DNA from 3 places in the Agromyces sp. NPDC058104 genome. Region 2 is predicted to be linked to each of the others. Evidence: predicted binding sites of a transcription regulator. Region 2 holds the regulator's gene; each other region holds the start of a gene.
What was found. Region 2 encodes LexA, which represses DNA repair genes until DNA is damaged. Its sites were predicted from a motif close to TCGAACANNTGTTCGA; they were not measured.
Positions count from the first base shown of each region.

Region 1 (3,206 bases), on a different contig from region 2:
GTACGGCACGGACTTCGCGATGCTGGCGTCTCAGGCTAGGCGACGGGACATCCTGCCTTCCGTGCTCCTCGCTCGCTATGGGCGAGCGCTCCGCTATGAGCGGCTGCCGTTCGAATGGCGTGTGCGGCTCGATGCTCTCGCGCCGGGTGTGTTCAATCAGGAGGTTCTCGGCCAGTCGAAGTGGTGGATCGATTTGTTCGGTGCCGCGTATCGGATACGCAGTGAGCAGTTCCAGACTGCGCACCTCCTCCACGTGGTCATGTTTCTTCGGGAGTACGCAGCCCTTCGTGGTGAAGACGGGCGGGCCATCCGAGATTCGCCCCTAATGCAGGAGCTCGTCGCCGAGCTCGCGAGGCGCACGGGAGATCCGAATCCCTTGATCCGGCACTCCGAGTAGCCAGAAGTTGCTGATGCAGCTCGGGTGGCCGCTCGATACCTTGCTCGCCATGCGGGGGATGACACGTCCACCGATATATGGTAGTTAATATCACCATGAATGGCGGGGGTGGCAACCTGTTTGCGTTGAAAGGGCAGGCGGTCGGGATCGTCGGTCGCGTGGGCACTCACCAGGATCAGCTCGAGCGCTGGATGACGCGCTTTGCAGAGCGTGGAATCCGGAGCGTGGTGCAGCTCGGCAATTGGCAGATGGGGTGGGCGGAGTCGGCTGCGAAGCCTGCGTTTGTCGACCTCGATGAAACGCTTCGCCGCAACGGTCAGACGCTCTTCATGGTCGACGGCAGCCACGACGACCTACGCCTTCTTCATCTACCCCTGGATCGAGAAGGCACTGCGCCGTTGGCTGCAAGGATCCGGTACCTCGGCCGCGGATGCCGAGGCGTGTTCGATAGTGGGGCGCAATGGGCTGCGATGGGTGGAGGCGCAACGATCGGAGTTGCTCCAGACGGGCGATTCGACGTCCAGGTCACGGATCGCGCAAGACGGTCTCCCGATGAGGTCATCTCGCCAGCAGACGTGGCGGCGCTAGGTGACGCGCAAGTCTCGGTGCTGTTTGCGCACGATGCACCCTCGGGTGTGCCGGCGCTACGCGAATTCTTCAGGACGGCGCTCCATTCGAAGCTCTTCACCTTCGAGGAGCGCCTCTACGATCTGAAGGCTCGAGGGGCATTCACGAAAGCGTTCCATCTCGTGCGGCCCACCATTCATTTCGGTGCACACTTCCCGATGTACACAAATCAGGTCGTCGGCTTCGACGACGGCCAGGGTCTTGGGTACGCGTGCCGCATCGTGCTCCTCGACTCCGTCACCACCTCTCTCCCATGCGCTGCAATCCTCGACGTCGACACCTTGGGTGTCACGGTGCTGAACCACGAGGGCGAGGAGGTTCAGTCAGAGCCGCAGGTGCTCGACCTCACTACACAGACGGCCGGCCAATGGCAGGTCCATACGCGCGACTCCACCCACATCTTCGACCTTGACCGGAGGCGCTGGCTTCGAATTCCCGGGCCGCATGCACTCGACTGGCATCGTGCGACGCAGCCACTGAGATCTATCACCGCATGCAAGGTTGGTGAACGTGGGCACTGGACCATGCGGAGCGAAGAGTTCCTGATCGAGTACTACTGGTGTGATTCATCCGTGATCCGTTACATCGAGCCGTTCGACGGAGAGTGGCCCGGGATGGATGCGTAAAGCATCGCGGAGTTCATGTCGCGGCCGCGGGTGGCAAGCGCGGCCTGTCGTGCCGCAATCGCGACGGGCGTCGCGGTCGACGGCGTTCGCAAGCACGGCGCCGTCGTCAAATCAAGTTCGCAACTCGAGAAGACACGTGCCTACAATTCGAACATCAGTTCGAATCGACAGGGGGTCCCATGCTCACTGTCCTGGCGCCACTCACAATCGTCGACGCGCCTCGGCTCCTTGCCCGCGCGGCCCCGGTCGCTGTGCCGGCGGGGTTCCCGTCGCCAGCTCAGGACTATTACGGCGGCCCGGTCGATTTGAATGAGCACCTGATCAAGGATCCGGTCAGCACCTTCATCGTGCGCGTATCAGGCGACTCGATGATCGGCGCCGGGATCTACGACGGTGACGAGATCTTGGTCGACCGCGCGATCGACCCGAGGCCCGGGCATGTCGTGGTGGCGGTCGTGGACGCCGAATTCACGTTGAAGCGTCTGGACTCGCGCCGCGGTCGGCTCATGCTCTGTGCGGAGAATCCGGCCTACCCCGATATCGAGATTGCAGAGGGCTCGGAGGTCTCGATCTGGGGCGTGGTGACGGCGAACATCCATCACCAGCATGTCTAGTCGAGGACCGCGGCGCATCGCGCTCGTCGACGTCAATAGCTTCTACGTGAGTTGTGAGCGGGTCTTCGACCCACGTCTCGTCGGCCGACCCGGGGTTGTGCTCAGCAATAACGACGGATGTGTCGTCGCCCGCAGTGACGAAGCCAAACAGCTCGGGATCGAGATGGGTACCCCGTGGTTCCAGCTCGCCGCGCAGGCACCGCGCTGGGGGCTTTGGCATCGCTCGAGCAACTACGAGCTCTACGGCGACCTCAGCGCCCGCGTCATGAAGCTCCTAGCCCGGCACAGCGCGTGGCAGGAGGTGTACTCGATCGATGAGAGCTTCATCGGCCTCGCCGGCGACGTCGACGAGCTCACCGAAGTCGGCCGCCGCATCCGTGCCGAGGTGCGACAGCACGTAGGACTTCCGGTATGCGTCGGGATCGCATCGAGCAAGACGCTCGCGAAGGTGGCGAACAAGGGGGCGAAGAAGCACAAGCAGCTTGGGGGAGTGGTGCACTGGGACGTCTATCCCGATGAACAGAAGACGAGGATCCTCGACTCCCTCGAGGTTGACGAGCTCTGGGGTGTCGCCGGCCGCACGAAGAAGCGGCTCGCGGAACTCGACGTACACACCGCACGTGAACTCCGCGACGCTGACCCGAAGCTGATCCGCAAGAAGTTCTCCGTGGTGCTGCAGCGCACCGTGTACGAACTGCGCGGCACCTCATGTATCCCGTTCGAGTCAGCGCGGGCCGCGAAAGATCAGCTGATCTACTCGCGCATGTTCGGGCAACCCGTGAAGACCCGCGCGGAGATGCACCAAGCGCTCTCGATCTACGCCCAACAGGCAAGCCGCAGACTCCGCAAACAGGGCAGCGTCGCGAAGCAGCTGCAGGTGTTCGCCGCAACGAGCATGCATAGCTCGCGCACCTATGTCAGCCACTTCCGGTCGGTGCGTCT
Region 1 is NZ_JBHVTD010000002.1:243,365-246,570, forward strand. Features, by position in the region: gene ACFVTH_RS09090 (hypothetical protein) at 62-397, shown strand; gene ACFVTH_RS09095 (hypothetical protein) at 493-1,650, shown strand; gene ACFVTH_RS09100 (LexA family protein) at 1,830-2,264, shown strand; gene ACFVTH_RS09105 (Y-family DNA polymerase) at 2,257-3,206, shown strand, end outside.
Region 1: ACFVTH_RS09100 (LexA family protein) is a predicted target of LexA. The motif match lies at 1,798-1,813, and genes of this name have one in related genera.

Region 2 (3,206 bases):
CACGGCGGCGACCGCGGTCTCGGGCGTGAGTTCGAACTCCTCGTCGCGAGGCGCGGCGATCCACTCGGTGCCGGTGCCCGAGGCGAGCAGCCCGTACATCGAGTAGGTCGGGTCGAAGCCGAGCGCGCGTCGGCCCGGGCCGCCGAAGGCCTGGAGCAGGTGCTGGAGCACCTCGTTCGACCCGTTCGCGGCCCAGATGTGGTCGGGCGTGAGCCCGTGGCCGAGGTAGCCGGCGAGCGCCTCGCGCAGCTCGGTGAACTCGCGATCGGGATAGCGGTTCAGCCGGAGGATCGCCGCCGCGACGCGGGCCACGATGTCGTGGGCGACGTCTTCGGGGATCGGATGCGTGTTCTCGTTGACGTTGAGCGCCACGGGGACGGACTTCTGCGGAGCGCCGTACGGCGAACGCCCTCTGAGGTCGTCACGGATGGGGAGGTCTTCGAGACTCGTCACCGAACCATGCTAGCCACGCGGGCGCAGGCGGTCGGCCCGTGCGACCCCGTGTGACCCGGGGTCGCGATCACTCGCCCGCCGGGACGGCGAGTCGCTGGCCGGGGACGATCGTGGCCTCGTCGAGCCCGTTGAGTCGGAGGATCTCGGCGATCGTGTCGCGCGGGTCGGCGGTGGGGGCGACCGACTCGGCGATCTCCCAGAGGGAGCCGCCCACCTCGACGGTGACGTACTCGAGCGCCGCCCCTGCGCCCGCCCCGGCGACGTCGGCGGCCGCGCCGCCCGCACCCAGGACGAGCGCGAACGCCCAGACGACGAGCGGGAGTGCGGCGAGCGTCGTGAAGACGAACCGGCCGCGGGAGGTCAGCCGCAGGCGCGTGCGGACCGCAGCACCCTCGGCGGCCGCGGTCGCCCGAACGGTGCGTTCGGGCTCGCGGAGCGGCATCGGGCGGGACTGCACCGGGCCGTAGCCGCCGGTCATGATCGCTGCGCTCATCTCACACCTCCTGAGTGAATCGCATCCGGCCCTCGGCCGGGAGGGCCGAATGCGAATCTATGTTCCGAATATATCTTCGAATGAATTCGAAGGCAAGCACCCGGACACCCACGTTCTCGTGCACGAATACCCCGACACACTCGAACGAATGTTTGCCGCACCCCTGCGAGGCGGATACAGTTTCGAATGTCTGGACACAGTGCAACAGACACCACCGACATCCGATCGCGAGGCGATCGCAACGAGGGGCGGAGACCGTGAGCGACAACGACGTGCGTGAGATCGGGAAGGCGCGTCGACGCAAGAGCCTGAGCGCCAAGCAGCTCGCCATCCTCGAGGTCGTGCAGCGCTCGGTCGCGAGCCGCGGCTATCCGCCGAGCATGCGCGAGATCGGCGACGCGGTCGGGCTCTCCTCGCTCTCGAGCGTCACGCACCAGCTCAACCAGCTCGAGCTCGCCGGCTACCTGCGACGCGACCCCAACCGCCCCCGCGCGCTCGAGATCCTCATCGAGGTGCCGGGCCTCGAGGAGCGCACCCCCGCCGCGGGCGAGGCCACGCCCGTCGGCGACGCCGCGATGGTGCCGCTCGTCGGCCGGATCGCCGCCGGCGTGCCGATCACCGCCGAGCAGCAGGTCGAAGAGGTCTTCCCGCTCCCCCGCCAGCTCGTCGGCAAGGGCGAGCTCTTCATCCTCAAGGTCGTCGGCGACTCGATGATCGACGCCGCCATCTGCGACGGCGACTGGGTCGTCGTGCGCTCGCAGCGCACCGCCGAGAACGGCGAGATCGTGGCAGCCATGCTCGACGGCGAGGCGACCGTCAAGGTCTTCCGCCAGCGCGACGGCCACACCTGGCTGCTCCCCCGCAACAGTGCGTTCGAGCCGATCGTCGGCGACCACGCCGAGGTGCTCGGCAAGGTCGTCTCGGTGCTGCGCGCCGTCTGACGCTCACCACGGGTCGGCGCGGGCCGGCCGCACGAACACCCGCGCGCGTCCCACGGAGACGTCGAAGGGGCGGATGCCGCGCAGCACGCGGCATCCGCCCCTTCGCTCGTCGGTCGACTAGCCCGCGAGCGCCGGCTCGGTGCGCGCCTCGAGCTCGGCGCGCACGGCGCGCGTCGCCTCGAGGATGTTCTCGAGCGAGGCGACCGTCTCGTCGTAGCCGCGGGTCTTCAAGCCGCAGTCGGGGTTCACCCAGAGCCGCGACGCCGGGATCTCGGCGACCGCGCGCTCGAGGAGCGCCTGCACCTCGGCCGTCGACGGCACGCGCGGCGAGTGGATGTCGTAGACGCCCGGGCCGATGCCGTGATCGAAGCCGCTCGTCGAGAGGTCGTCGACGACCTCCATGCGGCTGCGCGCCGCCTCGATCGAGGTCACGTCGGCGTCGAGGTTCTTGATCGCGTCGATGACGACGCCGAACTCCGAGTAGCAGAGGTGCGTGTGCACCTGCGTCGCCGCCGCCGCGCCCGCGGTCGCGAGCTTGAACGAGCCGACCGACCAGTCGAGGTAGGCCGGCTGGTCGGCGAGCTTCAGCGGCAGGAGCTCGCGGAGCGCGGGCTCGTCGACCTGGATCACCTTGATGCCGGCCGACTCGAGGTCGGCGATCTCATCGCGCAGCGCGAGCGCCACCTGGCGAGCGGTGTCGCCGAGCGGCTGGTCGTCGCGCACGAACGACCAGGCGAGGATCGTCACCGGGCCCGTGAGCATCCCCTTGACGGGCTTCTCCGTCAGCGACTGCGCGTACGCCGACCATTCGACCGTCATCGGTGCGGGACGCGAGACATCCCCCCAGAGGATCGAGGGGCGCGTGCAGCGCGACCCGTACGACTGCACCCAGCCGTGCTCGGTGACGGCGAACCCGTCGAGCAGCTCGGCGAAGTACTGCACCATGTCGTTGCGCTCGGGCTCGCCGTGCACGAGCACGTCGAGGCCGATCTCCTCCTGGAGTCGCACGACGCGCTCGATCTCCTCGCGCATGAGCTGCGCGTAGCCGTCGGCGTCGAGCTCGCCCTTGCCGAGGCGGGCGCGGGCACGTCGGATGTCGCTCGTCTGCGGGAACGAGCCGATCGTCGTGGTCGGCAGCTCGGGCAGCTCGAGCTCGGCCTGGGCTGCGACGCGCGCGGCGTAGTCGCCGCGCTCGAAGTCGGCGTCGGCGAGCGCGGCGAGACGGTCGCGCACCGCGGGCACGCGCACGCCGGGCGCGGCGCTGCGGTCGGCGAGCGCGGCGGACGCCTCGTCGAGCTCGACCGCGATCGCGTCGCGCC
Region 2 is NZ_JBHVTD010000005.1:78,886-82,091, reverse strand. Features, by position in the region: gene ACFVTH_RS19015 (histidinol-phosphate transaminase) at 1-453, opposite strand, end outside; gene ACFVTH_RS19010 (LysM peptidoglycan-binding domain-containing protein) at 521-946, opposite strand; gene lexA (transcriptional repressor LexA) at 1,204-1,887, shown strand; gene metE (5-methyltetrahydropteroyltriglutamate--homocysteine S-methyltransferase) at 2,005-3,206, opposite strand, start outside.

Region 3 (3,206 bases), on a different contig from region 2:
CACGCCGAGCGGGAACTCGACGTCGACGCCGCGGAGGTTGTTCGCCTCGGCGCCCTGCACCGAGATCATGCGCTCGCGATCGATCGCCCGACGGCGAGCCGGGACGGCGATCTCACGACGGCCCGAGAGGTAGTCGCCGGTAAGCGAACGCGTGTTCTTCAGGAGATCGGCGTAGCTGCCCGAGTGCACGACGGTGCCGCCGTTGACCCCCGCGCCCGGCCCGATGTCGACGATCCAGTCGGCCGTGCGGATGGTGTCTTCGTCGTGCTCGACGACGATGAGCGTGTTGCCCAGGTCGCGGAGCGCGATCAGCGTGTCGATCAACCGGCGGTTGTCGCGCTGATGCAGGCCGATGCTGGGCTCGTCGAGCACGTAGAGCACCCCGGTGAGGCCCGAGCCGATCTGCGTCGCGAGACGGATGCGCTGCGCCTCGCCGCCCGAGAGCGTGCCTGCCGCGCGGGCCAGGTCGAGGTAGCTGAGGCCGACCCTGATGAGGAAGTCGAGCCGGAGCTTGATCTCGCGCAGCACCTGCGCCCCGATCTTCTGCTCGCGCTCGGTGAGCTCGAGGCGGTCCATGAATGCGCGGGCGTCGGTCAGGCTCAGCAGGCCGACGTCGGCGATGCTGTGGTCGTGGATGAGCACCGAGAGCACCTCGGGCTTCAGCCGCTTGCCGTCGCAGACCGGGCACGGCACCTCGCGCAGGTACTCGGACCACCGGGCTCGCTGCACGTCGGTCTCGGCCTGCAGGTACTGGCGCTCGATGTACGGCACGACGCCCTCGAAGCCCGAGCTGTAGCTCATCTCGCGGCCGTAGCGGTTGCGCCAGCGCACCTTGACCTCGAAGTTGTCGCCGCGGAGCACGGCGTTTCGAGCACCCTCGTCGAGCTGCTCCCACGGGGTGTCGAGCGAGAAGCCGAGATCGCGGGCGAGGCCGTCGAGCAGCTTCTCGTAGTAGTTGTAGAGGCTCTTGCCCTGCGAGGTCCACGGGAGGATGACGCCCTCGGCGATGCTCAGCTCGGGATCGCCGAGCAGCAACGCCTCGTCGACCGACATGCGGGTGCCGAGGCCCGAGCACTCGGGGCAGGCGCCGAACGGCGCGTTGAACGAGAACGTGCGCGGCTCGATCTCGGTGAGCTGGATGGGGTGCTGGTTCGGGCAGGAGAGCTTCTCGGAGAAGGTGGCCCACGCCTCGGGGCCCTCCTCGTCGACGTAGTTGACCTGGACGAGCCCGTCGGTCAGCCGCAGCGCGGTCTCGAGCGAGTCGGTGAGCCGACCGAGCACGTCGGGCCCGGCGACGAGGCGGTCGACGACGACGGAGATGTCGTGCTTGACCTGCTTCTTCAGCTTCGGCGGCTCGTCGAGCCGGATGACCTCGCCGTCGACCACGGCGCGCGAGTAGCCCTGCGCCGCGAGCTCGCGGAAGAGGTCGACGAACTCGCCCTTCTTCTTCGAGACGACCGGGCTCAGCACCTGGAACCGAGTGCCGGCCTCGAGCTCCATCAGCCGGTCGGCGATCTGCTGCACGGTCTGCCGCTGGATCTTCTCGCCGCAGACGGGGCAGTGCGGCACGCCGATGCGCGCCCACAGCAGTCGCATGTAGTCGTAGATCTCGGTGATGGTGCCGACCGTCGAGCGCGGGTTGCGGTTCGTCGACTTCTGGTCGATCGAGACGGCGGGGCTCAGCCCCTCGATGAAGTCGACGTCGGGTCGATCGACCTGCCCGAGGAACTGCCGCGCGTAGGCCGAGAGCGATTCGACGTAGCGGCGCTGCCCTTCGGCGAAGATCGTGTCGAAGGCGAGCGACGACTTGCCCGACCCCGAGAGCCCCGTGAACACCACCATCGCGTCGCGAGGAATCTCGACGTCGACGTTGTGCAGGTTGTGCACGCGGGCTCCGCGGACACTCAGGCGCGAATGGGCATCGAGACGTGAAACTGGCACCCTACGAGTCTAAGGAGGACCACCGACACGGACGGCTCGGCGGCACGCGCTCTGAGCGAACATATGTTCGATCGACGCGAACACGCGGGCGGTGGAGCGCCGCCGGGCGCCCCCGGGTGCTACCCGAGGTGCCCCGCCTTCTCCATCTGGCGGAGCTCGCGCTTGAGCTCGGACACCTCGTCGCGGAGCCGCGCGGCCAACTCGAACTTCAGCTCGCCCGCCGCCTCGAGCATCTGCTCGTTGAGATCGCGGATGAGCTCCTCGAGGTCGTTCGCGCCCTCGGCGGCGATGCCCTCGCGACGGAGGTTCGGCACCGGCGACTTCTTGCGACCGTCGCGGCCGGCGAGGAGCGCCGCGGTGTCGGCCTCCTCGCGCGCGAGGACCTCGGTGATGTCGGCGATGCGCTTGCGGAGCGGCTGGGGATCGATGCCGTTCGCCCGGTTGTACTCGAGCTGCATCTCGCGTCGGCGCGTCGTCTCCTCGATGGCCTGGTTCATCGAGTCGGTGAGCACGTCGGCGTACATGTGCACCTCGCCCGAGACGTTTCGCGCCGCACGGCCGATCGTCTGGATGAGCGAGGTCGCCGAACGCAGGAACCCCTCTTTGTCGGCATCGAGGATCGCGACGAGCGAGACCTCTGGCAGGTCGAGTCCCTCTCGGAGCAGGTTGATGCCGACGAGCACGTCGTAGACGCCCGCGCGCAGCTCGGTGAGGAGCTCGACGCGGCGGAGGGTGTCGACGTCGGAGTGCAGGTAGCGCACGCGGACTCCGGCCTCGGTGAGGAAGTCGGTGAGCTCCTCGGCCATCTTCTTCGTGAGCGTGGTGACGAGCACGCGCTCGTCGCGCTCGGCGCGCGTGCGGATCTCCTCCAGCAGGTCGTCGATCTGGCCCTTCGACGGCTTCACCACGATCTGCGGGTCGACGAGGCCGGTGGGGCGGATGATCTGCTCGACGACGCCGTCGGCGACGCCCATCTCGTACCGGCCCGGGGTGGCCGAGAGGTAGACGGTCTGCCCGACGCGGTTCTTGAACTCGTTCCACTTGAGCGGGCGGTTGTCGAGCGCGCTCGGCAGCCGGAAGCCGTGTTCGACGAGGGTGCGCTTGCGCGACGAGTCGCCCTCGTACATCGCGCCGATCTGCGGCACGGTGACGTGCGACTCGTCGATCACGACGAGGAAGTCGTCGGCGAAGTAGTCGAGCAGACAGTGCGGCGCCTCGCCGGGCTCGCGCCCGTCGATGTGCCGCGAGTAGTTCTCGATGCCGGA
Region 3 is NZ_JBHVTD010000003.1:390,580-393,785, forward strand. Features, by position in the region: gene uvrA (excinuclease ABC subunit UvrA) at 1-1,941, opposite strand, end outside; gene uvrB (excinuclease ABC subunit UvrB) at 2,061-3,206, opposite strand, start outside.
Region 3: uvrA (excinuclease ABC subunit UvrA) is a predicted target of LexA. The motif match lies at 1,997-2,012, and genes of this name have one in related genera.